One region of the Sporosarcina soli genome, then DNA from elsewhere that is predicted to be linked to it. Evidence: a T-box and tRNA genes for the amino acid it is inferred to sense, from the RefSeq annotation. Region 1 holds a T-box; the other holds one or more tRNA genes.

Region 1 (16,081 bases):
GGCGTGACAAGTAATATTTTAATCATCATCATTGCATTAGGAGCATTGTCATCTTTTACAACCCCGAGTTACATGATGGGTAACGTTATCCGGCTTATCCGTTTTCCGTTGATCCTTTTGGCAGGGCTTTGGGGTTTTTACGGTGTGATGCTAGGGTTCTGCTTTATCATGGTCGAACTGTTGCGCCAATCGAGTCTTGGTTCACCATATACAGCCCCTTTTTATCCGCCACGGCTGATGGATTGGGGGGATAGCCTTGTTAGATTGCCGTTGCCTTTGACGTTTAAGAGACCATCCAATACGAGGCCCGAGGATGAAGACAAATTTGAACCTGCCCCCATCGATCCCGAGAACGATAAACTGAAGGTGAATTGAGTGAAAAATTCCGTACAAATGGGCCCTGGTGATATGATTCCCGCTTTTCTCCTTTTTTTCATCGTTCACTCCGTTCAACTGGGGGTTGGGATTCATGGCTTTCAACGGATCATTTACCAGGAAGCGAAACAAGATGCCTGGATTTCTATCCTGCTTGCGGGGCTCGCCACACACATCGTTGCCATTTTCATGCTGAAAACATTGAAAATGTATGGAATGAATGACTTGTATGGGATTCACCAAGCTATTTTCGGGAAATGGATCGGGAATTTTTTGAATGTATTGTATATCCTTTATTTATCAACGGCATTTTTTGCCGTTTTGAGGAACTATATCGAAGTTGTTCAAACATGGGTTTTTCCGAATTTGAATACATGGTTTCTGGCGGTATCTTTGTTATTTATCGTGATCTATTCGTTTACGGGCGGTCTGCGGGTCATTGTCGGTATATCTTTTTTCAGTGTTATCCTTTCCATCTGGCTATTCCCGCTGATGGCTTTTCCTATGAAATATGTGGAACTCGGGCATCTTCTTCCAGTTTTGGAGGCCGATTTGATGGAAATTTTAAAAGGTGTTCACTCCATGACTTTTACGATTATCGGTTTTGAAATTCTCTATGTCATCTATCCTTACGTTAAGGATAAGGAGCATGCGAAAAAACCTGTTCATCTTGCGTTGTTGTTCACAACATTGATTTATCTTGGCATTATGTTAATTACACTCACTTTTTTTAGCGGGGAACAGTTGAGGAAAACCATTTGGGCGACGCTTTCTTTATTTGGTATCGTCAAATTTCCGTTTGTTGAACGGATCGAATATATGGTCGTCTGTTTTTGGATGCTGATCATTTTGCCAAATCTTAGTCTATTGGTTTGGGCTGCTTTTCGAGGGACGAGACGGCTCGTAGAGGTCAATGCTTTTAAATTCGTCGGACTGTTCTCGCTCGTCATTTTCATTGCTAGTATCCTGCTTAAAACCCGATCCCAAATCAATACATTCAATGACTATTATAGTCGGGTAGCATTCTATATTGCTTTTGTTTACCCGATCATCTTGTTTGCAATCGCTGCAGCAACAAGGAAATTTAAACGACATAAGGAGCAAGTAGAATGAAAAAGATTTGTTTTTTAGGTTCGTTATTTCTCTGTGTCGGTTTGGTCGGATGTGCAGAGACAAAGCTCCTTGAAAGGGTAGGCTTAACGACTTTGATCGGTTATGATTTGGGGAAAGAGGACGGGGTGGAGACGACAGCAGTTGTTCGTCAAGTCGGTTCGGAGTTGCAAAGTAGAGTGGCAATTATTACCGCCGAAAACAAAACAAGCCAAGGGACCCGCGCGAAGATCAATCGTAGAGCAGCTGAAAAGGTCATGGCCGGTCAAATGAGGGGCATCTTATTCGGTGAAGCGTTTGCCCAGGAAGGCATAGCCCACTACTTGGATACCTTCTCGAAAAATAACGAATTGAGCGGAGAAGTGCTCCTGGCTGTAGTGGAGGGCGAAACGAGGCCATTAATTGAATTTCCATATCCAAATATCGATGATATCGGTGAACATATTTATAAATTACTCGATCAAAATATTGAAAGTGAACAGGTCGTTTCCTCTACGATTCATGAAGTGACCCGTGATTATTTTTCCGTAGGCAGGGATATTGTTGTCCCTATCTTGAAAAGAGATCAGGAATTGGTGGAGATTTCTGGGATCGCCTTGTTCAGAAAGGATAAAATGATTGGCAAACTTAGTGTCGATGAAAGTTTTTACGTAAGGCTGCTACGGGATAATTATAATGCAGGCGTATTTGAAACAGAAATGAAAGGCGAGGATGTCCCCGCCTCTTTACTGAAGGATCCTCCGGAGGAAATCAATTTAGTATTCGATCCGATCAAAACCCGTAAAAAAGTGAAGTTGGTCAATTCGAAAACCCCAGAATTCGACGTGCAAATTTCTGTGCAAGCAAGATTAATCGAGGTCAAGCCAACTATAAATATCGGAGAAGTAAAAGAAGCAAAAGAACTTGAAAAGGCAATTGCTGATGATTTATCAAAAGAACTAAAAAGAATCATCGCTCGTTGCCAAGAATTGGATTCGGATATTTTCGGATTTGGCGAATTCTATAAAAGCTCGGTACATCGTTCTGAATTGACGGAAGAGCAGTGGCATGTCATGTTCAAGGATATGAAAGTGAACGTCGATATTGATGTGACGCTCCTCAGAAGCGGCGTTTTTGAATGATCAGCACCTGTTTTAGATATGGCGGCTTTCGTCTGCCTGACCAATCGTCATAACCGATAGAAAGTGATGAAAAAATTGTGCGTAGTCCAAATCGAATGCGATGCGGTGAATCTTGTCTCCATTAGCAATATCAGCGGAGTGGCGGGTATCGGCAATACTTAGTCCCCTCATCAGTCCTTCATGCTGTTGCCCGATTTCAATAGGATAATACTGGAACGTCAACATTTCCGGATGGATAACCGCTATCAGTGTCAGCGCATCATGGACAGGGCTTCCTGGAAGCGTCGGATCCCGCTCGTGGTAAAATTCTGTATAAAAATCCATCAGAGGTTTGAAGATTTTCGCTTTTCCAAAGTGGTCGATATAATCGATCATTTCCGGGGTCACAATTGCCTTTTGTGTCGCGTTTAATGGGATGATGGTAACATTGTCGGCATAGGACAGCACGATTTTTACAGCAATCGGATCTGCGTGGAAGTTCGCTTCTGCGACGGGTGTTATATTTCCAGGTACCCCAAAAGCTCCACCCATCAAATAAAATTCCTTCACATTCCCCATCAATTCTTTATAAAGAATAAACATCGTGGCAAGTGAAGTCAGTCGACCGATATTCACGATGATCAACTCATCTTTATACTGCTGAATGATATGCACGATTTCCAGGAAGTTTTCGATCACAATTTCACGGTCATTCGGCACAATGGGACCTAGACCATGCACGCCATGTATATCCGGGTAGTAAGTAGGCTGTTCCGCAGTCAATGGTATTTCCGCACCCCCAATAACCGGGATGCCAGCAGGGAAATTCAAGATATTGAATAAATAATGGATATTGGTGAGCGCATCTTCCCTTGACACATTCCCATAATCAGCCACTACCCCAACGATTTCAATCTCTTCATTCAAATGGGCATACATTAAGGCGACCGTATCGTCAATCCCGATATCGCCAAATAATAACACCTTTTTGGCCACAAAATCCCTCCCTTGAATCGATCACCTAAACCTATTGTATTTTAGCTCATAACGCATTTGTGAAAAAGAAAGACTGCAATTATCAGTCGTTGAAAATGAAAAAGTTTGGACAATCAAATAAGCTATAGGTAATCACAATCAATGGGAGGGACCGATATGTACGATCCAACAATTTTTGAAAATGTAAAGGTCGCTTTTGAAAATCACGTCTATGATTTAGACAATATTGATCAGAAAATAACGATTACGAATCGGATAGATCGAATGGATTTGGCTGTTCTTGCAAGGGATTTTGCCATTCAATTTAAGGTTGTTGGTCTACAAAACATAACGGCAGAAATTAGTTTAACGGCTTCATTGAAAGAGTTAGCAGGTGAGCTATTAGAATTGCCAGGAGAAAATCCAGGTTGTGTCTTATGCCTTCGTTTTATGAAGCATGTTCAACATGTAAAAAACCAGTGCTATCAGATCGAAAAATCCCTAAACTCGATTTGGAAAGATGACATCGAGCTCACGCAAACATTGAGTTTTGAATACGGGCAAGACCCGTCAAATTACTTGAATAATATCGAACTGAACTTCAAGGAGAAAATTAACGAGGCGCATATGGAGGACATACCAGATTTTCTTTTTCATGTATTGAAAACAGTGGAAGTGTTGGATCGAATATAAACATTTCGCTATCGAACCCGATCGAAGCGGGAGGGAACTTAGAAACAGGGACAGCTTTGTCATCTCAAGCATCATCAGAAACTCAATGGAGATGCGCTTGAGATGGGACATTGTATTTTAAAGCTGTCCCTTTCTCTACGTTGCATGATTGGCTTTAGGGTTTTCTCGGTCAATAGTAGCGCGAGTACGCGGACGGGCTGATTGGTACCAGTGCTTGAACAGGATAAATATCAGCAGCAGATCGACCGCATCACCGCCGTAATACATCAGCAGGGCACCGCTTCTTGCTTGAGCTACCGGAACACCTTCCGGCGGGTATGCGTAGATGAATTTAGAAAGGATCCCATGACCGGCCAGTGCCAGTATAAAGACAATGGTTCTGAACTGGAAACTAAAACGGTGGGAGACGGGTTCTATATAGAGTAAAGAAATGGTGAATAAATACCCGGCGATGAAAACGTGCATATGCACGAAAATATGGAGTAGAAGGTTTGTATGCATAGCTGTATATAGACTAGTTGTATAGAGAAGCCATAACCCGCCAATGTTCAGGAAAGACGCCACAATCGGATGCGTGAAGAAACGGATTAGCCGTCGTTGTAACAACCGGCTAAGTTTTCTTGCGGCATGGACATTGAGTGTGCGCAGCAACAATGTCATAGGAGCAGCGAGCGCAACAAGCAACGGAGCGAGCATACCAAGCAGTAGATGACCCATCATATGTGCAGTGAAATCGGAATGGGACTGACGGGCGAGTGGGCCAATTACTGCGGTGGCAGCCAATAACACACCCGCAATAAAGGAAATCGTACGGAGCCAAGGCCATTTTCGGAGGTGCCGCCGTCGGTTGGTCGTCAAAATAGCTCCGATATAAAGGCCGATTGCCAGCAGTACGGGAATTCCAAAAAACAGATCGGTAAAGAGGAGGGACGTATGGTTGTCTAGTTCATGCTGCACGGGAAAACACCCCTCTTCCTTGACGATGGTCGTGTTTCGCTTGGATGATCAGAGCAATACCTATAATGATCATGATTGCTGCGGAAATATTCCACACAAGATCATACGGTAAAATATTCACATTGTAACGGATTTGGTGGATGCGCATGATTTTATGCTGAATTGTTCCGTCATATAGTTGGAAAGCTCCGGCACCAAGCAATTTTCCTCCCCACCACATCTTATGCCACAAAGCATCACGCCGGCGCAGATCGGCGACTAGGAATAGCCCTCCGACGGTCGCAAACCAGCTGAATGCGTGAAAAAGTCCATCCGAAACAAGACCGACCGCGACAGTCGATTTATCGTAAAATTTATGCCAATGGAGCAGTTGATGGAATAGCGTTTCATCAAGAAAAGCAACAAAACCTAAACCGAACAGGATACCGGACCAAAGATTTCGTTGCGCATATGTCGCTTTGTTTTGTGCGGTCCTCATCTTATTACCTCCATCCTATCTAAAATCTACTGCTTACCCAAGTATAGCCGTTAGTGGATTTTGGTAAACGCGGAAAGAGAGACGGAACGTAGAATGGATGGAGGATCGACTTATTTGTAGAAGTAGACAGTATTTTTCCTCCTTCTTTTGTAAATGCTGTATAAGCAATCATGTTAGAAGGAGGAATAATCATGTTGACATTACAAACAGAGCTTGAAGGGCAAGTTGCTTCTTTCGGAGTTGTCAGCAATTGTATTCGAGAGCTCGGTTATCACTTGGGCGGAAATTGGGATTATCATAAAGGCTGCTTTGACCATGTGTTGTGCCAAGAAGGGGGCGAAACCATTTATATCCGAATCCCTTTTCTCGTCACGGAAGGGGAGCTGGATGATCATGATGCTTCCATTCAATTTGGCACACCTTATATTATCAAGCATGTTGTGCATGTGGGTCTAGATCGCGATGAAAGTTCTTTGTTAGATGCAACTGGTTTCAGTCAATTCCAGCAACCGATTGATACCGACGGAAAAATCATTGATAAAAACAGATGGATCCATGCAGGCGAAGTCGCGGTGGAAAAATTAGTGGATTGTATGCATGCGCAGCAGCTCTTGAAATCTAGTTAAGGGATATTTTTTGTTTGAAACGTGTCTTTGTCTAACTTCCCTTTCCATAGGGAGGGGAAGTTACTGTTTACACAAAAACGGAACTCGTCAAATATACATAGCTAGTCATATTATTGAAGAAAAATTATAGAATATCCGGAGGCAATACAAGTGATGCGTACAATAACTTGATGACAAAGTGAATATATAGTTCAGAAAATTTATGTGTCTACATAACATTCTCGTATTATTGGTCATCGCTCAAGACTTAAAAATACATGGTTGACTCTATCCACCTTAGCGAAATCTCTATATAATAGAAAGGATTCGGCTTTTCTTAGTTCCCGACAGTTTGAGACAAAGAGAAGCATTCTAAATGAAGGAAAAGGTGTAAAATAGATGAGTTTATTGACGGTAACAAATTTAAGTCACGGATTCGGGGATCGGGCGATTTTTGATGATGTCTCTTTCCGTTTATTGCAAGGAGAGCATATCGGGTTGATCGGAGCGAATGGTGAAGGGAAATCCACGTTTATGAATATTATTACGCGCAAGCTGGAGCCTGATGCGGGAACGGTGAGTTGGGCGAAGCGGGTGCGAGTCGGCTATTTGGATCAGCATGTTGTGTTGAAGCAGGGGATGAGCATCCGTGATGTGCTGCGGACGGCATTTCAGTATTTGTATGATCGGGAAACGGAACTGAACGCGCTTTTTGCCAAGATGGGTGAGGTAGATGCGGATGAATTGGAAGTGCTTCTTGAAGAGACGGGTGAAATACAAGAAGAGCTGACAAACAATGATTTCTACATCATCGATTCCAAAGTGGAAGAAGTGGCGAACGGACTTGGGTTGAATGACTTCGGTTTGGATCGAGACGTAAATGATTTAAGTGGAGGGCAACGGACAAAGGTACTGCTTGGGAAGCTGTTGCTTGAGAAACCGGATATTCTTCTTCTCGATGAGCCGACGAACTATTTGGACGTTGAGCATATCGAATGGCTGCGCAATTATTTGCAGAACTATCCGAATGCGTTCATTCTGATCTCCCACGATATTCCATTCTTAAATAGTGTGATTGGGCTCATCTATCATATGGAGAACCAACAGATTACCCGTTATGCAGGGGATTATGATGAGTTTTTGCGTGTTTATGAGATGAAGAAACAGCAGGTGGAAGCCGCTTTCAAGAAGCAACAGAAGGAAATTGCCCATTTGAAGGACTTCGTGGCCCGCAACAAGGCGAATGCCGCAACGAGTCGAATGGCCATGTCCCGCCAGAAGAAGTTGGATAAGATGGATGTCATTGAATTGGATGCGGAAAAACCGAAGCCGCAATTCACCTTCAAACAAGCGCGGACACCTGGAAGATATCTGTTTGAAACGAAAGGGCTCGTCATCGGGTATGATGAACCGTTGTCGAAGGAACTCAATTTGACGATGGAGCGTGGTCAAAAAATTGCTTTGTCAGGTGCGAACGGCATCGGGAAAACGACGCTTTTAAAAAGCATTCTCGGCGAAATTCCGGCATTGGCAGGCTCTGTTGAACTCGGTGATCATCTGGAAGTCGGGTATTTTGAGCAAGAATCGAAAACGGACAACAACAGCACTTGCCTTGAAGAAATTTGGGAAGCTTTTCCTCATTTTACGCAATACGAAGTACGTGCAGCGTTAGCTCGATGCGGGTTAACGACGAAGCATATCGAAAGTAAAGTGAAAGTGTTAAGTGGCGGTGAACGGGCAAAAGTGCGTTTATGTAAACTCATCAATCGCGAAACGAATTTACTGGTTCTCGATGAACCGACTAATCACCTTGACTATGATGCGAAAGAGGAATTGAAACGAGCCTTGAAAGAATATAAAGGCAGTGTTTTGTTAATTTCACACGAACCTGATTTTTATGAAGGGCTCGTAACAGACGTGTGGAATGGTGAACAGTGGACGACTAAAATGTTTTAATTACAGCAAAAGCCTCTGAATTGTATTAGAATTCAGAGGCTTTTTCTATTTCTATTGACATCTCTTTGAGGATTCTCTAACATAATTGATTGATAGTGATAATCGTTATCAATAATAAGTGAGTTCATGGAGTTGAGAGATGATGAAGAAACATAGACTTATGATGGTGACTGCAATGCTGTTCAGTCTGTTTTTTGTTTTGCTAGCTTGTAGCAAAACGCCGGAAAACACTTCTTCTGTAGATACGGAGAAGGGTGCTGAAGAGTCGGAAACAGCGCAACAAAGTGATGCCAACCGGATGTTCGAGTCGGTCAAGGGACCAGTTGAGATTCCAGAAAGGCCGATGCGGATTGTCACTGATTTCTACGGTGGCGAGTTACTGTCGGTTGGCGCGAATGTCGTAGGAGTTGAGCCAACAGCATTTGAGAATCCATTTATCAAGGATTTATTGAAAGATGCCGTCGAGATCGGTCAGCCTGTCAATGTGGAAAAAGTGCTAGAGCTGGATCCGGATTTAATCGTAGTCATGTATGATGAGAATTATGAGCAACTTGCGGAAATTGCGCCTACGCTGCACATACCATATGGTACCGCGACAAGCATTCAAGAAACGGTTGAACTATTCGGGGATATAACCGGCAATCAGGAGGAAGCGGAAGCATTCTTGCGTAAATTCGACCAGAAAGCGAAGGAAGGAAGAGAGAAGCTCGCAGGTATCATCGATGCAGAGGCAACATTCGGCATTTATGAGTTGACTGACAAAGGTGAACTATGGATCTTCGGGGATAATGCAGGACGCGGGGGACAAGCGCTGTATAATGCATTGGGATTGAAACTGCCTCACAAAAATGAGAACGAAGAACAAACCCTTCAGCTATCCATGGAAGTATTGCCAGACTATGCGGCGGATTATATGTTTTTGACGGCTTATGACCCAGAGAAAAAAGGGGAGGCATTACAGAATTTAAAGGAGTCGGCCATTTGGCAAGGGCTGGATGCGATTCAAAACAATCAAGTGTTTTACAATGACTTTGATACATTTTATCGGTATGACCCGCTAGCCATTTATGGACAAATTGACTTGTTTGTCAATATGCTGATTGACAGACATCAAGAAAATAACGGGTGAACTGTTCCCGCAATCTTAACGTTAAGCACCAGACCTTGAAGCAATTTCGAATTGTTTCAGGACGAGGTGCTTTTTTGCGGGGCTGTTCAAAAACAAATTTTGAGCAAGCATAAAAATTCTTCTAACCTCCAAAGTCGGCGCATACAATTGTTTGTGAAGGAATAGAGGAGGGGTTCCATGGAAATCAAACAGTGGACAATGCAGGAAGATTTTATTTTTCCGGGAAATGTCGGGATACCGGCGGGCGCGGAAGTGATCAGCGTAACCCCGATGTTTAGCGAAGAGCGTACAGCAGACGGCGTTCGATTAACGGGTATTTATCATATTGCGGCCAATGTTCTTTTTGAAGAGGGAGGAAGCGTTGAAGAAGGGGAACGGGCGGAAGAGGCTCTAAACTCGGCAATTCTCATTGATGATGTGGAATTGGAAGGAAATGCGGGATATTTTGAATATGCCGTACCGCTTCATATCGATCTGCCACCTGAAGCTGGGAATCCGCTACAAGTAGTGACAACATCTGCGACGAACGAATTGGACGGACAAGGTTCCTTCAGTGTCGTTTGGGATGTAGAGTGCTCGTACGTGGAGTCGGTCGCGAAAGCGAAAGAGGAAGCACCGGCAACGGTTGCATCGGCGGTAGACTCATCTTCATTCGCTATTGGAGAAAAGCCATCCACAACCACCGCCATGAAGGAAGAACCGCCAACCGCCGCCATTGTTGAACAAGTGGAACAGACGGTTGAAGCAGAAGCAGAAGCGGAAGCGCCAACGATGACCGCCCATGTGGAAGAAGTGGAGGAGCAGGTGGCGTTGGAAGAAGATACCGCGAGACCCGCTACTGCGGTCGCAATAAATGACAGTGCGTATGTTGAACACGAAGATGAAGCACTGTCATTTATCGCGGGATTGGAAGACGGCGTATCCACGACCTTATTTCGATCAAATGATATTTTTGTAAAGAATGAAAGCTAGACCGCAAAGCAAACAAAGTAATAAAAAGTCACCTGTCGTCGGAACGATCAACAGCCGGATCAGTTGAAAAACACAGATCGGGATGATGATCCCTTTACAATAAAATCGTGTTTTCCGAAGCCAAGGTGGCAGTAAGTAAGGATTATAACCTTTTCGCATTCCATCATCCTTTCGTATTAGACTTGACGAGTAACCTGCACTTCCGATACAATGTTGTCAACTGCATAATGATGCATTGATCGGAAGAGTACGTGAGTCTGTTTAGCAAAGAGAGGGCACCGGTGGTGAAAGGGCCTGTAAACGATTCTCGGAAAGTCATCCGTGAGCAGTTTCCGTGAACAGACGAATTTCTAAAACGAAATGAGCCAGTAGCGGAAGCCGGTTTGAAGCCGTTATCGAAGTGTGAGGTGCACAATTTTTTCCTGTGCACGAATAAAGGTGGTACCGCGAACAACTCCTTCGTCCTTTAAGGCGATAGGAGTTTTTTTATTTGGTGCCAGTTATTGGCACCGTTTAAGTGCACCGTCTACAGAGGAGGAAACAACATGTCAAATGAAAACCTGTCGATGCCGACAAAATATGATCCGCAATCGATCGAGTCGGGTCGTTACGAATGGTGGCTGAAAGGGAAATTTTTCGAAGCGCAGCCTGAAAGTGATAAAAAACCATATACCATCGTCATTCCACCACCGAACGTAACGGGGAAACTACACCTCGGGCACGCTTGGGATACGACATTGCAAGATATTTTAACGCGCATGAAACGGATGCAAGGGTACGATGCGTTATGGCTTCCTGGAATGGACCATGCCGGAATCGCCACGCAAGCACGTGTTGAAGCAAAGTTGCGTGAAGAAGGCGTTTCGCGTTATGACCTGGGCCGTGAAAAATTTGTAGAAGAAACTTGGAAATGGAAAGAAGAATATGCCGGCCATATCCGTGAGCAATGGGCAAAGCTCGGTCTTGGGCTTGATTATTCACGTGAGCGCTTCACCCTCGATAAAGGGCTTTCCAAGGCTGTTCAAGAAGTGTTTGTCAAACTGTACGAAAAAGGTCTCATCTATCGCGGCGAATACATTATCAACTGGGATCCGGCGACGAAAACAGCGTTGTCCGATATCGAAGTCATTCACAAGGATGTGCAAGGTGCATTCTATCATATGCGTTATCCTCTCGCGGATGGCACGGGCAGTATCGAAATTGCGACAACACGTCCGGAAACGATGCTCGGCGATACGGCCGTTGCCGTTCATCCAGAAGATGAGCGCTACAAGCATTTGATCGGCAAAACAGTGAAATTGCCGATTGTCGGCCGTGAAATCCCGATCGTTGCAGATGATTATGTCGATATGGAGTTCGGTAGCGGTGCGGTGAAAATCACGCCAGCGCATGACCCTAACGACTTTGAAATCGGGAACCGTCACAATCTTCCACGCGTCCTCGTCATGAATGAAGACGGTACAATGAATAATCTTGCTGGTAAATACGAAGGAATGGACCGTTTCGCATGCCGCAAGCAAATCGTCAAAGACTTGCAGGAGATGGGTGTGTTATTCGAAATCGAAGACCATCTGCATTCCGTCGGTCACTCCGAACGAAGCGGTGCGGTTGTTGAACCGTATCTATCGACGCAATGGTTTGTAAAAATGCAGCCTCTTGCGGATGAAGCGATCAAACTCCAACAGGCTGAAGGGAAAGTCAACTTTGTGCCTGAACGTTTTGAAAAGACGTATTTGAACTGGATGGAAAATATCCACGATTGGTGTATTTCCCGTCAACTTTGGTGGGGGCATCGCATCCCGGCTTGGTATCATAACGAAACAGGCGAAGTGCATGTCGGACACGAAGCACCTGCGGATATTGAAAATTGGACACAGGATAATGATGTGTTGGATACTTGGTTCTCCTCTGCTTTATGGCCATTCTCGACGTTGGGCTGGCCTGATGTGGACAATGAAGAATTCAAACGCTATTACCCGACGGATGCACTCGTGACAGGCTATGACATCATTTTCTTCTGGGTATCCCGGATGATTTTCCAAGGAATCGAATTTACAGGACAACGCCCATTCAAAGACGTATTGATCCACGGGCTCGTTCGTGCGGAAGATGGCCGTAAAATGTCCAAATCCCTCGGCAACGGCGTTGATCCGATGGATGTTATCGATAAATACGGTGCAGATGCACTTCGTTATTTCTTGTCAACAGGTTCATCACCAGGACAGGACTTGCGCTTCTCCAACGAAAAAGTGGAGTCCATCTGGAACTTTGCCAATAAAATCTGGAATGCATCCCGCTTTGCATTGATGAATATGGACGGTATGACATACGATGAAATCGATCTGTCCGGCGAAAAATCAGTAGCCGACGCATGGATTTTGACACGCCTGAATGAAACGATCGAGCAAGTGACGAAACTGGCTGATAAATATGAGTTCGGTGAAGTCGGCCGTGCGCTCTACAACTTCATCTGGGATGATTTCTGTGACTGGTACATCGAAATGGCGAAATTGCCATTGTACGGTGAAGACGAAGCCGCGAAGAAAATGACACGCTCCGTTCTAGCCTACGTATTAGATCATACGATGCGCCTCCTGCATCCATTCATGCCGTTTATCACGGAAGAAATCTGGCAGAACTTACCGCATAAAGGCGAATCGATCACAGTGGCAGCTTGGCCGGTAGCCGATCCAGCGTTAACGGATGCATCCCGCGCAAGCGACATGAAACTGCTCATGGACATCATCCGTGCTGTACGGAATATCCGAGCAGAAGTGAATACACCAATGAGCAAAAAAGTGCCATTGTACATTTCCGCCAAAGACGAAGCAACCGTCGCTGTCTTAGAAGCGAACCGCAGCTACATCGAGCGCTTCTGCAACCCGGAAACACTCACAATCGGCCACGGCATCACAGCACCAGGCAAATCGATGTCCGCCGTCGTCACAGGCGCAGAACTATTCCTGCCGCTTGAAGGCCTACTCAACATCGACGAAGAACTAGCCCGTCTGACAAAAGAACTTGCCAAATGGGAAAGTGAAGTCAAACGCGTCCAAGGCAAACTCTCCAACGAACGCTTCATGTCCAAAGCACCCGAAGCCGTCGTCGAAGAAGAACGCGCCAAAGAAAAGGACTATCTTGAAAAGTACGCAGCCGTTGAGCGACGTATGCAGGAATTGAAAGAAATTTAAATTGACATGAAGAGACATCTCACCCGTTTTAGCGACGGGCGAGGTGTCTTTTTATATTGAAAATAGCTTCATTTTCTATACGTTTATAAATAATGAGATATGATAGTATAGACGCGAAGAAGTCTATGAAGAAAAAATAGATGGACATTAATAGTGTAAGTGTGAATAATCGGGTATGAGTATTTAGTGATGGATATTCATTTAATATAGGCCGGAAGAAAAGGATGATGGAAATGAGGAAGTATCATATAGATAGAAACTTTCATGAAGAAGGGATGACGCTCGTTGAAACACTTGCCTCTCTCGTAATCCTCTCTCTATTGATCATCGCTTTTTTAAGCTTATTTGGACAATCGGCAAGGCTGAACAAATCATCCGAGCTAGTGATGGAAGCAACCTATATTGCGCAAACACATATGGAGCAAATTTATGAGATCAGCCAAAAGACCACCTTTGGAAATAGAAACGAGTATTTAAAAATGGATAATAAATATCGGCTCATAGAAGGGGAAATCTATCAACCAAAAAAAGAAGATATAGGTTTTACAGTCTTTGTTGAAATTAAAGAACCAACTTTTGGGACGAGGGGCAGTATCCTTCGTGTAAAAGTGTATGATAAATCGGGTGAAAAATTAGAAGCACTAATGGAGACGGTACTTCTGTGGAGGGGAGAAGACCATGAATAAATTTTTCAAAAACAATCAGGGAATCACGCTTGTGGAAGTATTGACTGTGCTCGTGTTGATGTCCCTTATTCTCTTCATGATAAGCGGTATCCAAAGATTTGGACAAAATCAGTTTATCAATCAGAATAAAAACGTTCAAAATCAAGAGAATGTACAATATGCAGTCAAATATATTACGAAGGAAATAAGAAAGAGCGGAACATTTGAAGTGGCTGAAAATGGGAAATTGATAATTGGAACGGACGAATATACAGAAGGGAATTCAACAATTGATAAAAATGGTCAACCTTTTATTGAAGGGATTATAGTTTTTGATCCAAAAAAAATCGGCGATGGAAAAATGAAATTAACAATTGAAAGTATAGAAGATTCCAGAGGACAATCAGAAAAAATTGTAACGACCATCTATCAAAGGAAAGGGGACGAGTGAGGTGAGCAAGCATAATAATGAAAAAGGTTTTACACTCGTTGTCGTCTTGATGGTCCTCGTTGTCCTATCCGTTTTCACCGTCACGATCATCGGTATTGCCACAAATCATTCTGTGATTACGCATGGTGAACAGGATGACCAAGCTACCTTTTATATTGCAGAAGCAGGCATTAACAGTGTAGTTGCAAAAATCGACGTGATTGCCGAAGAAGCTGCAGCTATCGCAAAGGGTTCCTACCCCGATTTACCAGCTGAATTGAGGAAGGAAAAAGTTCATGAACTTTTTAAAGAGAAGCTAGAATCGAAAATGGTGAAATTAAACACTGATCTTAAGAAAAAAACAAACAACGGATTAAGTTTTGAAAAGAATAATAGTGAAGTTCATATCCAGCTATTAAAAAAAACGGATTTTCAATATGAAATCATATCGACAGGAACAATTGGAAAGAAAAAACGTAAATTGGAACGTTCAGTTACGATAAGTTTGGAAGGATTTAAAATTTCGAATGTCCCGGATGGGAATCCTGAAAGTAACAACAATTCGGGAGGTTCAAACCCGGTCGTGAATATACCTGAGGGAACTGCCGTCTTTGTCAATGGTCAAATTACAATGACCGAAGGAGCGAAAATCAATGGAAATATTGGGACGAATAAGTCAGGAAGTAAAACAATTGCATTATCCGGTGGTGCATCTGTAACAGGGAATGTGTTTGTGCCGGCTGGATCTGAAAGCGGAGCTGTTTCAACAACTCCAGGTATTACTGTAGCGCAGCCAACAGGACTAGATGAAAAAGCGAAGATGGAACTTCCCGAATTTCCTAAATTTGAGGACTATCCCTATCCTAAAGATCAAATTATCAAAAACAATTCAAATCAATATGAGGTCATCCGTGATGGAGATTTAAGAGTCGATAACTGGATATCTGCGGACTATGTTCTTAAAGTGTCTGACAATATGTCATTCCATGAAATAAAGTTAGGTTCCAATTATTCGATGACAATAGATGTTGGAAATACGGATAAAGTCATCGTTGTGGATCATTTGAACTTAGAAAATGGACATATAAAAATTATTGGAACTGGAAAACTGACCTTTGTCGTAAAAAATCAAATCACGATGGGATCTGGCAGTACCATCAACAATGGAGGATTTCTTGACCAATTAGGTGTTTATTTAGAAAAGTCAACTGATCCGAAAAAACCAAAAGAAGTAAAGCTCGCCGGAAGCCAGAAGATTTTCGGTTCTCTGTATGCTGAGGATGCAAATATCCATATTACAGGCGGTGGTGGATTTCAAGGGAATATCTTGACAGGTGGAAAAAAAGTCACAATTAATGGGGGAGGGAGTGCGTATTCTTCTCTTATCTTGGCACCTAATGCAGATGTCATATTGGCGGGGGGAGGAAATGTGAAAGGGGCCATTT
Region 2 (16,081 bases), on a different contig from region 1:
TATTTTCAATCTCTTCTTCCTCCATCAATTGGTCGACCACGCGTCCAATACGGCCATATTGGAAATAATCTTTTCCGTCCGATGCGATGAGCACCTCATATTTAAATAAGGGGGAATAGTTATCCGGCAAGTGGATGAGCAGTTGCATCTCTTCGCCCAGCGATTCGCTGTAAATCGAAATGTCTTCAATTTTTCCGTATTTCATGCATGATGCCTCCTAAAAATGGGGATGTATAGAGAGTGTATCATATTCGTGAATCAATTACGCCTCGGCGTAATTGCGTCCAGATTTTGAATTGCGCAAAGCTCAATTAACTCCTTTCAAAATCTGTGACATCCGCCGGAGGCTTGGGCCAACAGGGCGTTGGTCACTCAAGCGTTGCCAATCAAACAGCGAAGGGTTTGATTTGGCGTATTTCTGCGTTTTTTGCGGAAATTAAGGCACTTTCTGTACGCGGCGACCTTAGCCTGAGTTCCTCTAATCAGCAAATCTTTTTGTACTGAAAGCGAAGCGTCAGCTACAGGGAGTCTGGATTCCCACTGATTGAAATGCCTTCTGGCATTTATCTCGCCACTAATGGAAGTGGGAGACTTCTGCTGAATCAAGTTAACAGGTATAATGGTTCCATTGTCTTTGAAAGTAATTCGAAAAGGGAGATGAGCGCGTATGTTTGATAAAAAGAAGATTGTTCATTCAAAATTAGTAACTGAAGCGACCAAAGAGGCATTACTGCGACGCGGGGTGACATTGGAGTCGATCGCAGAAATCGTTTTTGAAATGCAACTCCCGTATAATGCAGGGCTTCAAATGGAACATTGTATCGAATCGGTTGAAGGGGTGCTACGGAAACGGGAATTGCAACATGCCATTTTAGTCGGTATTGAATTGGATGAGTTAGCGGAACAGGGGAAATTGTCTGGTCCGCTCCAGCAAATTGTCGAATCGGACGAAGGTCTGTTTGGTGTCGATGAAACGATTGCACTCGGTGCTGTGTTTACATATGGCTCCATCGCTGTTACGACATTTGGTCATCTCGATAAGAATAAGATCGGGATCATCAATGAGCTCGATACAAAGAAAGGGAAAGGCATCCATACATTCCTAGACGATCTTGTTGCCAGCGTCGCAGCGTGCGCGGCTTCGCGCATTGCACATCGAACGCGTGATTTGGCTGAAAAAGGCGAGACATTCGAAGATATTGCACCGGAGGAAACTATGCCTGAAACGAATGTGGATGGTGCACAAACTTAATTGATTTGACTAGGTATACCCAAAAGAACTCTTCATTCTTTTGGGTTTTTTTTTGTCTTCACGTAATCCTACTTTAGAATTATTTAATTATATAAAAATGAAATACTAGATGGACAATTTGTAAAACTATGGCTATAATGACAGGTACACATGAGTATTCAGAAATGATTGAACTCTCTATGAACTTGAATTTTAGGAGTTTCGAAGGGAGAGAAAGGGGAATGACATGATTACATTTGAAAAAGTCAATAAGTATTATGGTGATTTTCATGTTCTAAAAGATATCAACCTCACGATCCAAAAGGGAGAAGTCGTGGTCATTATCGGACCATCAGGTTCAGGGAAGAGTACATTGCTTAGATGTATTAACAGACTTGAAACTATTTCGGAAGGTTCGCTTATTGTGAACGAGATGAAGCTGAGTGACAAAAAAACAAATATTAATAAAGTAAGACGTAATATCGGTATGGTCTTCCAACACTTTAATTTATATCCACATAAAACAGTTCTAGATAATATTACGCTAGCGCCTATCAATGTGTTGGGGGTTTCAAAAGACGAGGCGAAACAGACTGCGGAATTCTATTTGAAGAAAGTCGGGATTCCGGACAAAGCATCCTCCTTTCCATCTCAGTTGTCGGGAGGGCAACAACAGCGTGTGGCGATCGCTAGAGGATTGGCCATGAAACCGGATATCATGCTGTTTGATGAACCGACCTCTGCTCTGGATCCAGAAATGGTGGGCGAAGTGTTGGATGTAATGAAAGCGCTCGCGAAAGAAGGAATGACCATGGTCGTCGTGACACATGAGATGGGATTTGCCAAAGAAGTGGGCGATAGGATTGTCTTTATCGACCAAGGAAAAATTTTAGAAGAGGCCGCTCCGGCTGAGTTTTTCGAAAATCCAAAAGAAGAACGAGCGCGATTATTTCTCAGCCGTATTTTAAATCATTAAAAACAAAAGGGGAGATGTGTGCATGTTAAAGACAAAAAAATTTCTTTTATTGATGGTAGTAGCCCTGATGTCGATTCTGCTGTTGGCTGCTTGTAATTCGGGTGAGGACAATACGTCGGGTTCAGATGGCGAAGCAGAGGGTGAAAGCGAAAACGTAAACGCAAATGTTCTCGAAGAGATTAAAAATCGTGACAAGATTATTTTTGGCGTGAAAAATGATACGAAATTATTTGGCTTGAAAAACCCTTCTACAGGAGAGGTTGAAGGGTTTGATATTGATATTGCCAAACAATTGGCAAAGGAAATCCTTGGAGATGAAACGAAAGTCGAATTTAAAGAAGTTACTTCTAAAACAAGAATTCCGTTACTGAATAAAGGGGAAATTGATGCCATTATTGCAACGATGACCGTTACAGAAGAACGCAGTAAAGAAGTCGATTTCACGGATATCTATTTTGAAGCGGGTCAATCCCTTCTTGTGAAAAAAGGAAGTCCTGTTCAAAGCATTGACGATTTGACGAAAGACACAACCGTACTAGCGGTGAAAGGCTCTACATCGACAGATAATATCCGGGCGGCAGCTCCAGATGCACCGGTATTGGAGTTTGAAAACTATGCGGAGGCATTTACAGCGCTACAAGCTGGAAAAGGGGAAGCGTTAACAACAGATGACTCCATCCTCGCAGGAATGGCTTCTGAAGATGATTCGTTTGAACTTGTTGGTGAGAAATTTACAGAAGAGCCTTATGGAATTGCGGTGAAAAAAGGGGAAAAGGAATTCTTGGATGAACTGAATGCTGCGTTGGAATCTCTAAGAGAGAGTGGAGAATTCGATAAGATTTATGACAGTTGGTTTGAAGGATTGTTGAAGTAAAAGGATGCTTCCGTACTAAATAATAGCTCGTTATGCTTAAAATCAGGATGGGCAACTAGTTGCCCATCCTGATTAAGTTAAGTGAGGTGGGAATGAAAATGAGATTTTCTATATTGACGGAATACTTCGATATGTATTGGGATGGGTTCATCGCTACATTGACAATCAGTTTTATTGCACTAATAGCCAGTTTTTTTATAGGTGCCATTATTGCGGTCATGAGAATTACGCCGATCGCACCATTACGATGGTTTGGGACTGCATATGTTGAGTTTTTCAGGAACATCCCACTGCTGGTTATCGCTTTTTTCTTTTATTATGGTACACCCACTCTTGGGCTAAACTTATCAGGATTTACTGCAGGAACGATTGCACTGACGATCTATACATCTGCTTTTATCGGTGAAGCCATTCGTTCGGGTATATTAGCGGTGCCAAAAGGTCAGATGGAAGCAGCTAGATCTTCAGGTTTAACCTATATGCAAACAATGCGAATGATCATATTACCCCAAGCTGTAAAAATCGTTATCCCTCCTATCGGAAACCAGTTTATCAATTTAGTGAAAAACTCGTCCATTCTAGCACTGATTGCAGGTACCGAACTCATGTATCAAGCCGATCTCATTTCAGCTAAGACGTATGTTGTTTTGGATGTGTACATATTTGCTGCAATCTTTTATTTGCTCATTACGATCCCATTAAGTTTAGGCGTAGGACATCTTGAAAAACGTCTTGCCAAAAGCTACTAAGGAGGTGCCGTCATGGAGTTTACAGGTGCATTTTCTCCAGATAATCTAGCATTTTTAATGGAGGGATTTTACATCACGCTAAAAGTGGCCTTCATTTCGATTGTGCTCAGCTTTATTATTGGAGGGGCGATCGGTACGTTGCGTTTTGCTAAAATCCCTGTCCTTTCACAGGTGCTAGCTGTTTTAGTAGAAGCTATACGGAACTTGCCATTGCTGTTGATTATATTATTTACGTATCTTGCTCTTCCGGAATTAGGAATTAACTTGAGTATTACTGTTTCTGCCATTGTGGCACTGACTATTTTTGAGTCAGCGATGCTGGCGGAAATTGTCCGTGGCGGGCTGAATTCAATTGAAAAGGGACAGATGGAAGCGGCCAGATCATCAGGGCTTACTTATATCCAAGCGATGAGGACGGTCATTTTGCCTCAAGCGCTAAGACGAATGGTCCCCAATCTTGTGAGTCAATTCATTTCTCTTTTGAAAGATACATCACTTGCAGTTGTGATCTCTCTTCCGGAATTGCTCCATAATACAAGAATCGTTCAGGCGCATCACATGAACGAAACGATACCGCTCTTCATCCTGATTGCGGTCATGTACTTCGTCGTCAATTATGCATTGTCATTACTTGCTAGAAGACTTGAGTTGAAAACGGCATAATCGTATGTAAAAAGGTGATGTATCGTCCGGCTACGATACATCACCTTTTTGATTTGATTTAAATTAATCGTCTTCATCCTCATCTAACAGGATTCTTTTCATTCGATAAAGTTTGGATAACTCCCTCACTTTTGTTTCGGGATCTGTTGCTAAATCTTGGAATAACGAGGGGTGTTTTTTCAATACCTCAAAAAGATGCAATTCTTCCGTTGAAAATGTAATATTCTGGTCATCAACCGTAACGGTTTGTGAAGATTCGATGCGGTCAGAATTACCTAGAAGATAGTCTGTAGATACCCCGAAGTACCTAGCGAATATTTTCAATGTGTCATAATCGGGTTGTCGGCTCCCTTGCTCATAATTGGCGAGCTTCCCTCTTGAAAAGCCAAGTATTTCTGCTAACTCGTATTGACTTAACCCTTTATCGTTTCGAAGCTTAGCAAGTCTTTTCCCCAACATTCGAATGCACCTTCTTAAAATGATTACTAACTTCATTATAAGAAACAAAAAGTTTCCTTTCTATAAAAGTAACGAAACGTTTCTTATGATATTGACAGAAACAAACTGTTTCTATAAAGTGGTAGTTAGACGTAAAGAACTAGCTGAAAGGGATGTGACGAATGAGGGGTATCATGAAGTTTAAGGGAATTGTTAGGAGGGCTAGAAAAAGTGTCAGATGAAATAAAAAAATCAAGAGAGACCGGCATGAAAGTAAATGAACTTTCAGTTGGCATTGAGAATTTATCAGAGCTCGTCGATCTATTTCAGAAAGCGATTGATCAAACGGAACAATTGCAAAAAACGATTACGCAAATAAATGAATTCCGGGTAAATGTGAAGGCGAAATAGAAGGAGCGGATGTCTCGATTGGGCAATACGTATAGGGTATATAGGGCGGTTCACTGATAAAGCTTTAAAAGAGGAGACTGCTCATGCTGAGTGGTCACCTCTTTTTGATTCGACAATCGGACGAATGTCGTTTTCCGATAGAAGTTGTTTACATATTTGATAAAAGCCGTTTCGCGATTTGTTGGTATTCGTCCGGTCCGATCCCAGGTGCAAACATTTCAGGCAAATCGTCAAGATCAGGAATTTTGGCGCCTTTTGGACTGCCTTCTTGAACGACTAGCGTTTCTCCACTAGCCGGGTTGGTGCCTTTCCAAATTTGATTAATATCCTTATATTCACCATCGTCATTCCACGTAAACAAAACGTTGCCTAATCCTCGATCCTCAAATTTTCTGGCCGTATCGAATGCACGATTATCCAGATTAGGTATTGGAAGCATCTTTGTTAAGTCTGTCCCGGTGGCCATTTCAATCGCTTTGGCATAAGCGAGGATATGCGTCCCACCTCTGACGAGCAAATAGCCGATCATTTCCCTAGCTGTCGGGTGATCGGTCATTTCATACACCCGCATCTTATGGGTTCTTGCGCCGCACTCCAGAAAGAAGTTGTGTAATAGATCCAGCACTAGATTTCCACTGGAGAATACATAACTTCCGTTCCAGAAGTGTCCTATCGAGTCACCCGGAATGGAAGTCTGAGCAGTTGCGATGAAAGCATGTGTATTCCGTTTATTCTTTCCATCTTGTAGTGGGGTAAGATCGGGGGCTGCATTAAAAGATGATCCTTTACCGACAATATTTATCGTATTCGATACAAGTTCGACATGCCCAAACTCTTCTGCTGTAATACTGGCCACTAGATCGTAGAAGGGTTTTAATTTACTTTTTTGCCTAAAGTTAAAGGACTGGTACATATAGTTATTAAGTGTCGACATTTCCCCGAATTGTCCACCCAATAATTCCTGAACTGCTGCCGCCGCATTCGCGTCTCCGTATTCAGGTATGGGAAGCTCGATCGCTAATTTGTTTACACGTTTAAACATGTTTAATCTCCCTTCAAAAAATGAGTGCATTCTAGCACCATCATGTGGTTGTGACCCATACAATTTCTTGTGCGCGAACATAAAAAGGTGTGCCGCTCACTTCAACGACAATATGATCAGGCATCACCGTTGTTAATATCCCTTGCAAAGGGTTTTTCGTCGTATTTACAACGACATTCCGCGATCTGAAACTTAATAAGGTTTGATAGAAATAAGGATCATATGAACTGACCATATCGACTTTAGATTGCTGAACGTTCATTACTATCCCTCCTTTTCAATTGAATCGTTTCAGTATATGGATAAGGATAGGGAGGTATGAGTCATGAATAAAAGAGGAAGAGATTTTGAGGTGATATACGGGAAGCTTGAGTAGTAGGGGATGTACTAGCTCATTAACATTCTATAGTTCACTGGTTTCAGCTTTTAAAGTAAAGCCGTCAATATGTTGGCAAAAAAAGAAAAACACTTTCTATAATCAGAAAGTGTTTTTCTATGAACCTGTATACACTACAAGTTTATCGCTATGGTCCCAGACGGGCTCGAACCGCCGACCCCTACCTTGTCGAGGTAGTGCTCTCCCAGCTGAGCTATGGAACCGGGATTTTGTTGCGCTTGTCTTAAGCACATTTCTTATTATAGACTGTTTGGTAAATAAGTCAACACTTTTTCTAAAACTTTTTTAAAAAGCTGTAAAACATGTTCATTTCGCGTGAAAAGGAGGGAAGCATCGCATATTTACTTCTCTTACGGAAGTCTCTGTATAAAAAACAGCTTTTCCCTAACCATCCGGAAAAGCTGTTTTAAGGTTCTTCTATGGAAATTGTTACACTCGACAATTGAATGGCAATGAGAATCAGTGTATATGCTCCTGCATTTGTTCTTCCTCTTCAAAGTATAGGAAATTTTCATCTTCAAGTTCGGTAAAGCGTTCTTTGTTCATCCCTAATGATAGGTTTCCTTCAAAAATCGTTTCCCACCATGTTTCTGTTGTAGTCATGTCCATTTCCTCCTTTATGATCTTTGGTGTTTGAACATTCTATTCCCTGACGTGTTGTGAAGCGAAACGTGAAAGGTGAAAAAGGAATCGTAAGACCTATTCAGTTATCGATACAAAAAAAGCTGAGAAAAGGGCATCCTTCTTAGAAGCGTCCTCTTTTCAAAAAATATTTACTAAAAGATGAATCATTGCAACAAAGAGTATGCCGGCATTGCATTGGACCTTCCTTTGTTAGTTGATTAGTTCATTCAACAAAAGGGAATGTCCTCTACAGTATATGGAGAAAAAGATGTTCTAAAACTGTGTATTTGGTCGGAACTTATTGTTACACGAAAAGACAGTTCTTTTGAAATATTGACTTCTTTCGATAAGATTGATTCGAAATTTGGATGCAATTACGCCGAGGTGTAATTGATTCACTTTTCGAAAAGAATCGTTCGTATGGGTTATTTCTTTGGACATGGATGACGCTCGTTAAAGAAAAAAGTATAATAAGAACAGATCGTTTGCATGGCAATCTTTTTTGGATATTCGATTTGACTAAACGAAAAAAAGATAAATATAACGATGTCACATCATCGATGATGAATTGAATAGGGAGGGATTGGATGGAAACACAATCATTATTAGCTGTGTTACCAGTAAAACAGGTTGCAGGAACTTTACCGCCAACTGTAACGGATATTGCGGTCGATTCTCGGGCGGTGAATGCCGGTGGAGTCTTCGTCTGCATTAAAGGATTCACGGTGGACGGCCATCATTATGTCGGCAAGGCAATCGATAACGGTGCACGGGTGATTGTCGCTTCGGAGCCGGTTGACGTTGACTTGGATAGAGTGGCAGTCGTTCTCGTGGAAGATACGGCACGTGCCATCACCTTGCTTGCACCCCGTTTTTACAATTATCCTTCCAAGCGGATGACGATGATCGGTGTAACCGGGACGAATGGCAAAACGAGCGTTAGCGGTATTATACATGCGATCTTGCGGCAAGCGGGCGAGATGTCTGCTGTTTCGGGGACGATCGGCTTTGAATTGGATGGCGTTTTGTACGAAACGGAAAATACGACGCCGGATGTGTTGACGACGCAAGGGATGATTGCCCGTGCAGCCGAAGAGGGATGCACAACGATGACGATGGAAGTATCATCACACGGCCTTGTCGAAGGGCGTTTGGCAGGGACGGAATTCGATATTGCGATCTTCACGAACTTAACGCATGATCATCTCGATTTTCATGGCACGATGGAAGAATACGGGCATGCGAAAGGGCTTTTATTCGCCCAGCTTGGACAAGACTTGGAAAAGCGCAAGTTTGCGGTTGTCAACGCGGATGATCCATGGAGCGACAAGTTTACGAAGATGACGCCTTATCCGGTTTTAACGTATGGTATCCAGAATGATGCATTATTTAGCGCCACGAATATCGAACTGAAGGCGGACGGTACAGTCTTTACGCTTCAAGCACCGGAAGGCGAATTCCACGTAGAGATGAAATTGATTGGTGAGTTCAGCGTTTACAATGCGCTTGCAGCCATTGCGGCATTATCTGCAAAAGGGATGACTGTCGAGGAAATCGTCGTTCTTCTTGGAAAGATTCCATCTGTTAAAGGCCGGATGGAGATTGTACCGACTGAATTGCCGCTCACGATGTATGTTGACTATGCGCATTCACCGGACGCGATTGAAAAAGCGATCGCTGCGGTGCTTCCTTATAAGAAGGAAGGCCAAAAATTGATCTTCCTGATCGGCACCGGAGGTAATCGGGATCGGATCAAACGGCCGATTATGGCAGAAAAAGCATCCGTCGCCGAATATGTCATCTTGACGACGGATGACCCAAGGGACGAGCCATATGAGTCCATTTTGTCAGAACTGGCAGCCGGTATGCAGCACGAAGGGTATGCCTGCATCGGCGACCGCGCGGAAGCTGTCCGCCATGCGGTAGCCATTGCGGAAAAGGATGATATTATCATTTTTGCTGGAAAAGGCCATGAGGATTTCCAAATCATCGGCAATGAAAAGTATCCGCATTCAGATGCAGCCATTGCTCTTGAAGAAGCAGGGAAGAGATTTGGAGAAGGTGCCGTGAAAAAGTGATCGTAAAGAGGGTCGAGCCCATTCGAAAGGGCCGGCTCTTTTTTGTTCAGGAAATAAGGTGCCACCGTGGAAATCTTCTACTAAATAGAAATAAAAAATGTTGAAATCAGCGTGCAGAGTGTCTATGCTTAAAAAAGCAGAACAGAAGGAGATTATAGAAGATGGAAAAACCAATACATGATGAAATTGCATCGCGGCGTACGTTTGCAATTATATCCCACCCGGATGCGGGAAAAACGACGATAACGGAAAAATTGCTGTATTTCGGTGGGGCAATCCGTGATGCAGGAACTGTAAAAGGAAAAAAGACGGGGAAATTCGCGACGTCAGACTGGATGGAAATTGAGAAGCAACGGGGGATTTCGGTTACTTCCTCTGTCATGCAATTCGATTACGATGGGAAACGCGTTAACATTTTGGATACGCCCGGTCACGAAGATTTCAGTGAAGATACGTATCGGACATTGATGGCAGTCGATGCGGCAGTTATGATGATTGACTCCGCAAAAGGGATTGAACCGCAGACCATTAAATTATTCAAAGTTTGCCGGATGCGCGGAATTCCTATTTTTACTTTCATCAATAAAATGGACCGTCAAGGGAAAGAACCGCTTGAATTGATGGAAGAGTTGGAAGAAGTGCTGGGCATTGAATCGTATGCGATGAACTGGCCGATCGGAATGGGGAAAGAATTCCTCGGTATCTATGACCGTTTCAATAAGCGGATTGAGCAAGTGCGTGTTGACGAAGCTCACCGCTTTCTCGCTTTGAATGAAGACGGTGGACTTGCAGAGCCACATCCAATGGAAGAAACATCTTATTACCGGCAAGCGCTTGAAGATGTGCTTTTACTAAATGAGGCGGGCAATGAATTTGATGAGGAACGAGTGGCGCAAGGTGAACTGACACCGGTCTTTTTCGGCAGCGCGTTGACAAATTTCGGTGTTCAAACATTTTTAGAGACATTTTTACAGTTTGCACCATCTCCGCAACCACGGCAAACGAAGGAAGAAACGGATATCGATCCGTATGCGGAAGAGTTCTCTGGCTTCATCTTTAAAATTCAAGCGAATATGAACCCGATGCACCGGGATCGGATTGCATTCGTCCGCATCGTCTCTGGAGCGTTTGAACGGGGAATGACCGTAACCGTTCCGCGGATTTCGAAAACATTCAAACTGACGCAGACGACACAGTTTTTGGCGGATGACCGTGAAACTGTCAATGAAGCAGTCGCAGGAGATATTATCGGTTTGCACGATACAGGGAACTACCAAATCGGGGATACGGTGATCGGCGGCAAATCCTCTTTCCACTTTAATGCTTTGCCACAGTTCACGCCGGAGCTATTTGTTCGTGTCACTGCGAAAAACGTCATGAAATCGAAGCAATTCCATAAAGGGATTTTACAGCTCGTACAAGAAGGCGCGATTCAATATTACCGAACACTCCATACGGAGGAAGTTTTACTCGGGGCTGTCGGACAGTTGCAGTTTGAAGTGTTCGAGCATCGGATGAAAAATGAATACAATGTGGAAGTAAATATGGAGCATATCGGTTCAAAAGTGGCACGCTGGATTGAAAATGAAGGCGATGTGAAAGAATCGATGGCAGGGCAACGTGCAATGCTTGTGAAAGATCGATACGATAATTTTGTCTTTTTATTCGAGAACGATTTCGCAATGCGCTGGTTCCATGACAAACACCCGGATATCCGATTGTATAGCCTTTTATAAAACAAGAACCCGGTTGGACGAAGCAGACGTCTTGCCGGGTTTCTCTTCATTTGACAATCAATCACGCCTCGGCGTGATTGCGTCCAGATTTTGAATTGCGAATCGAACGGCGAAGGGTTTGATTTGCCGTATTTCTGCGGTTTTTTGCAGAAATTAAGGCACTTTCATTCAGGACGCGGCGAACTTAGCCTGAGTTCCACTAATCAGCATAGAGTTTGTACTCCCCCTGATTTAAAATGCATTTTGACATTCATCCCGCCACTGATAAAAGTGGGGAATTCTGTAGCTGACGCTTCGCTTTCAGTACAAAAAGATTTGCTGAATCAAGTTAAATAGATGCTGATATTTGAAGTCAAATTCAACATTGCATATGATTAAGTGAGCGCTGATTGGAAGAAAGGAGCGTCATCTATGAAAATAAGTGATTTTTCAATAAAAAGACCTGTGTTGACGATTGTCACGATGTTCCTTGTCATACTGCTTGGGGCGGTCTCTTTTTTTAAGGTTCCTGTGACGCTTATTCCTGAATTGAAACCGCCGATTGCAGTCGTTGTGACAAGTTATCCGGGTGCGTCTCCTGAAGAGGTGAGCGATAAGCTGACCAAACCGCTGGAGGAAAGTTTATCGACGACGCCGGGCTTGAAGACAATGCAATCTTCCTCGCAAGAAGGTTCAAATTTCATCTTATTGTCATTCAATTGGTCGACAAAGATTGACGATGTTCAGCTCGATATACTGCAACGCTTGGAACAGGTGACTGTTCCGGATGGCGCGAGCAAACCGCGTTTTATGAAATTCGATCCTTCTCAATTTCCGGTCATTCAACTTGCCTTGTCTTCCAACGCGGAAGGAGCAGATGTCAGGCTTCTTGCGGAACAGTTGGAAACAGAGTTGCAACGGACGGAGGGCGTCGCAAATGTGACGATAGCAGGGAAATTGGTACAAGAAGTCCAAATTATCCTTGATCAGAAAAAGCTGGAAGCGAATGGGCTTGTCCAGTCGGATATCGTCCAAGCGATTCAAGCAAACAATATGTCCATGCCTGGCGAGCCGATCGACACAGCGGATGGCAAGCAGCTGACAACCCGTATTGTAAGCACGTTGACGACGATTTCGGATATCCGAGGCGTCATTGCCGGTGTCAATCCGCTCACCGGTGCGCAGGTGACGATTGCTGATGTGGCGGATGTGGCACTTGTTGAGGCCGAATCATCCATGCAAACGCGATCCAACGGTCAGCAAGCGGTATTGATGTCCGTGTTGCAGGAATCGGGTTCGAATACGGCGGCTGTCTCGACTTCATTTAAAGACGCGCTGGCCAAGCTGTTGGCCAAAGAAGAGTTTGCCGATATCCAAGCCAATATTCTCTTCGACCAGGGCGATTATGTGAAACTGGCGATCGGCAATATCGGACAATCGCTTCTTCTCGGTGGTCTATTCGCGATGCTCGTCTTGTTTTTGTTCCTGCGTGGAATGAAGAGCCCGATTATCATCGGGATTGCTATACCTTACTCTGTGATCGTTACGTTTGTCCTCATCTATTTCGCGGATTTTTCCTTGAATATTATGACGCTCGGAGCGCTGGCACTTGGTATTGGTATGCTTGTCGATAATGCAATTGTTGTTATTGAAAATATTGAACGGCATCTGGCGATGGGAAAACCGCCGAGGCAGGCGGCATCCGAAGGGACGAAAGAAGTCGGTCGAGCCATTACAGCGTCCACTTTGACGACGCTTGCCGTTTTCGTTCCGGTCGTTTTCATAAGTGGCTTGATCGGACAGATCTTCACGGAATTCGCGTTGACGATTGCGTTCAGTTTATTTGCCTCTCTTGTTGTCGCATTGACTGTCGTGCCGATGATGGCAAGCCGTATGCTGAAGAAGCCGAAGAAAAATATCGAGGCACGCAGACGTCGTTCAAAAGCGTTGAACCGTTATGAAAGATCTGTGAAATGGGCAATTCAACATCGTTTGGCTATTTTAGGTGTCACGGCAGTGATGCTTGTAATCAGCGGTTTCGGTTTATTCAAAGTGGGGACGGAATTCTTGCCTGCAACCGATGAGGGGTATGTCAGTATGACCGTCACGTTGCCGAACGGGACGTCACCGGCTACGACAGATGAAGTCGTGCAGCGCATCGAGGCGCGCTTGCAGGAGGAACAGGAAGTGGACGTCTATGTCAGTCTTGTCGGTGGAACGCAAGAAGGGATTGTGCAAGGCTCTACGAAGGCGAACGTCGCAGAAATCTATGTGAAACTCGTTCCACTTACAGAGCGCGATCGTTCTGTTTTTGAATTTGTAGATGATGTGCAACCTGAAATGCTACAGTTGGTTGGAAAAGATGCAAAAATTGGTTTCAATATGCAAACGGCAGCCGGATCTAATCCAAATGCCATTTCTTTTTCGCTAACGGATACAGACGTCGCAAGACTTCATGAAGCTGTGGGGAAAATGGAGCGAGAACTGAAGGCATTGGATTCGGTAATGGAAGTGACGAATGATCTTCAGCATACAGTGGAAGAAATTCGAATCGAGGTCAATCGGGAAAAGGCTGCCGCACTCGGTTTGCTACCTTATCCAATCGCCCAAGCAATTAACGGGATTACAAGAGGGACGATGGCGACACACATTATAAGTGAGAACAGTAAAGTGTTTGCCGTTAATGTTATATATGATAAAAGATATCGCAATACGGTGGAAAAACTGAAGAAATTGAAGCTCAGAACACCAACCGGAGCATTTGTGACACTCGACGAAGTCGCGGCTGTCACGATTGAGGAAGGTCCGGTAGCCATTCGGCGAATTGATCAAGCCCATTCCGTCAACTTCACTGTCAAATATACATCTTCCAAATCACTAGGAGAGATGACGAAAAAAGTGAATGAAACGGTCAATCAGCTCGATTTGACAGAAGGGACCGAACTGGCTTATAGTGGCGATCGGGAGCTATTTGAGGACGCGATCGACGATATGCTCATGGCCGTCCTCCTGGCTGTCGTTCTTGTCTATATTGTCATGGCAGCGCAGTTCGAATCATTCAAGTATCCTTTTGTCATCATGTTTTCCGTTCCGCTTATGGTCGTTGGTGTCGCTATCGGACTGTTTGGGACAAGTACACCGATCAGTGTTCCGGCAATTATCGGTGTTCTTGTCCTTGTAGGGATTGTTGTCAATAACGGCATCGTGCTCGTCGATTACATCAATCAACGGAAAGAGACGGGCTTAAACTCGTATGAAGCCATTCTCGCCGCCTCACGGGAGCGGGTACGTCCGATCTTCATGACAGCATTGACGACATTGCTCGGATTGCTGCCGCTGGCGTTGGGGATCGGGGAAGGGACGGAAATAAACCAGCCGATGGGGATTGCTGTCATCGGTGGTTTACTCAGTTCAACATTACTGACATTGTATATTGTTCCGGTCATTTATAGCCTGGTTGAAAAAGAGACAAGGAAGGATGTAAACGGAAAATGATTTTCCGTTTACATTTCAGTCAGCGGTGGTATAATAGAACAAAAGCACCCAACTTAATATCTTTTGACGTCGCGTCAAAGGGGAGTAGCTATAGGGAAACCTATTTCATAGTCGTCAATACATGGCGTTTGCCATCGGTTATGATAGCTGAATTTTCTTCGGAATTCTGACTTAGCGAGACCTTTGCCTTTTTATTAGGTGAGGGTCTTTTTATATTGTCAAATAGGAGGAATCAATTTGGAAGCAATTTTATTGGAATATGCATGGGTCCTTGTAGTACTGATCGTATTGGAAGGATTGTTGGCGGCGGATAATGCAGTGGTCATGGCAGTCATGGTCAAACACTTGCCGAAAGCCCAACAGAAAAAAGCCTTGTTCTATGGGTTATTCGGGGCATTTGTTTTCCGGTTTGCGGCATTGTTCATGATTACGTTCTTAGTGAACATTTGGCAGATCCAGGCGCTCGGTGCAGCTTATTTATTGTTCATCTCGATTAAAAATATTTATGATTCGCGCAAAGGGAAGGAAGATGATCATCCCGATGCCAAGCCTCGTAAGCAATCCGGTTTTTGGATGACCGTTTTGAAAGTCGAACTCGCGGATATCGCATTTGCACTCGATTCGATGTTGGCTGCAGTAGCACTTGCTGTAACGTTGCCTGAACTTGGTAACTTCCATGTTGGAGGCATTAACGGAGGACAATTCTCCGTCATGTTATTAGGTGGAATCATCGGTCTGATTATCATGCGATTTGCGGCACGTCAGTTTGTTGTGCTCCTTGAGAAATATCCTGCATTGGAAACAGCGGCATTTCTAATTGTTGGATGGGTGGGGGTCAAATTGGTCGTTCTTACATTGGCACATCCTGCCTTACAGATTATCGATCCGGCATTCCCACATTCAACCTTATGGAAAACGACATTCTGGATTGTTCTTGCGGGAATCGCAGTGAATGGCTATTTAGTCGGTGTTAGGCAAAACCGGGAAAAACTGAATGGATAATTTTATTTTTGGTGACGACAGCTTGTTACAGGCTGTCGTTTTTTCTTGATTCAGCAAATGTTTTTGTACTGAAAGCGAAACGTCAGCTACAGAAGCCCCCACTTTCTTTGAAAGGAGTTAATTGATCTTATCTAAGTGCCTTAATTACTGCAACAAACGCAGAAATTAAGGCAAATCGAACCCTTCGCTGTTCGATTTGATGAGAAAAGCTTTCTTTTTAGAGTGACATTCACTAAAATGGAGGAACGATATCTTTCATCTACATTTAGCGGGCGTTCATATGCCCGCTAAATGTAGATGAAGCCTCCGGCGGATGTCACAGATTTTTTTAGGGAAACTTTTCTCCCAAAAGCGTAGGGCGCCTGCTTAGGAGCGACAGGCATAAG

Evidence for each region. The T-box of region 1 lies ahead of ACFPRA_RS19980 (valine--tRNA ligase). A T-box ahead of a tRNA ligase gene usually reads a tRNA of that ligase, here a tRNA-Val.
Region 2: it has a tRNA-Val gene. The T-box ahead of ACFPRA_RS19980 (valine--tRNA ligase) is inferred to sense a tRNA for this amino acid. The anticodon was not compared.

Annotation. Positions count from the first base shown of each region.
Region 1 covers NZ_JBHSNO010000015.1:198,409-214,489, reverse strand. The annotation lists gene ACFPRA_RS20035 (spore germination protein) at 1-375, shown strand, start outside; gene ACFPRA_RS20030 (GerAB/ArcD/ProY family transporter) at 376-1,488, shown strand; gene ACFPRA_RS20025 (Ger(x)C family spore germination protein) at 1,485-2,606, shown strand; gene ACFPRA_RS20020 (nucleoside hydrolase) at 2,619-3,581, opposite strand; gene ACFPRA_RS20015 (hypothetical protein) at 3,738-4,253, shown strand; gene ACFPRA_RS20010 (cytochrome c oxidase assembly protein) at 4,389-5,210, opposite strand; gene ACFPRA_RS20005 (DUF2243 domain-containing protein) at 5,200-5,688, opposite strand; gene ACFPRA_RS20000 (YugN family protein) at 5,880-6,314, shown strand; gene ACFPRA_RS19995 (ABC-F family ATP-binding cassette domain-containing protein) at 6,693-8,249, shown strand; gene ACFPRA_RS19990 (iron-hydroxamate ABC transporter substrate-binding protein) at 8,389-9,378, shown strand; gene ACFPRA_RS19985 (hypothetical protein) at 9,556-10,350, shown strand; T-box leader at 10,577-10,820, shown strand; gene ACFPRA_RS19980 (valine--tRNA ligase) at 10,896-13,541, shown strand; gene ACFPRA_RS19975 (type IV pilus modification PilV family protein) at 13,775-14,227, shown strand; gene ACFPRA_RS19970 (prepilin-type N-terminal cleavage/methylation domain-containing protein) at 14,220-14,657, shown strand; gene ACFPRA_RS19965 (DUF7305 domain-containing protein) at 14,659-16,081, shown strand, end outside.
Region 2 covers NZ_JBHSNO010000005.1:545,368-561,448, reverse strand. The annotation lists gene ACFPRA_RS07025 (alpha/beta hydrolase) at 1-205, opposite strand, end outside; gene ACFPRA_RS07020 (phosphatidylglycerophosphatase A family protein) at 668-1,252, shown strand; gene ACFPRA_RS07015 (amino acid ABC transporter ATP-binding protein) at 1,479-2,207, shown strand; gene ACFPRA_RS07010 (transporter substrate-binding domain-containing protein) at 2,230-3,081, shown strand; gene ACFPRA_RS07005 (amino acid ABC transporter permease) at 3,180-3,830, shown strand; gene ACFPRA_RS07000 (amino acid ABC transporter permease) at 3,843-4,493, shown strand; gene ACFPRA_RS06995 (helix-turn-helix domain-containing protein) at 4,557-4,952, opposite strand; gene ACFPRA_RS06990 (hypothetical protein) at 5,163-5,342, shown strand; gene ACFPRA_RS06985 (manganese catalase family protein) at 5,491-6,384, opposite strand; gene ACFPRA_RS06980 (YuzF family protein) at 6,425-6,646, opposite strand; tRNA gene ACFPRA_RS06975 (tRNA-Val) at 6,912-6,984, opposite strand; gene ACFPRA_RS06970 (hypothetical protein) at 7,241-7,384, opposite strand; gene ACFPRA_RS06965 (UDP-N-acetylmuramoyl-L-alanyl-D-glutamate--2,6-diaminopimelate ligase) at 7,993-9,483, shown strand; gene ACFPRA_RS06960 (peptide chain release factor 3) at 9,645-11,219, shown strand; gene ACFPRA_RS06955 (efflux RND transporter permease subunit) at 11,631-14,693, shown strand; gene ACFPRA_RS06950 (TerC family protein) at 14,931-15,695, shown strand.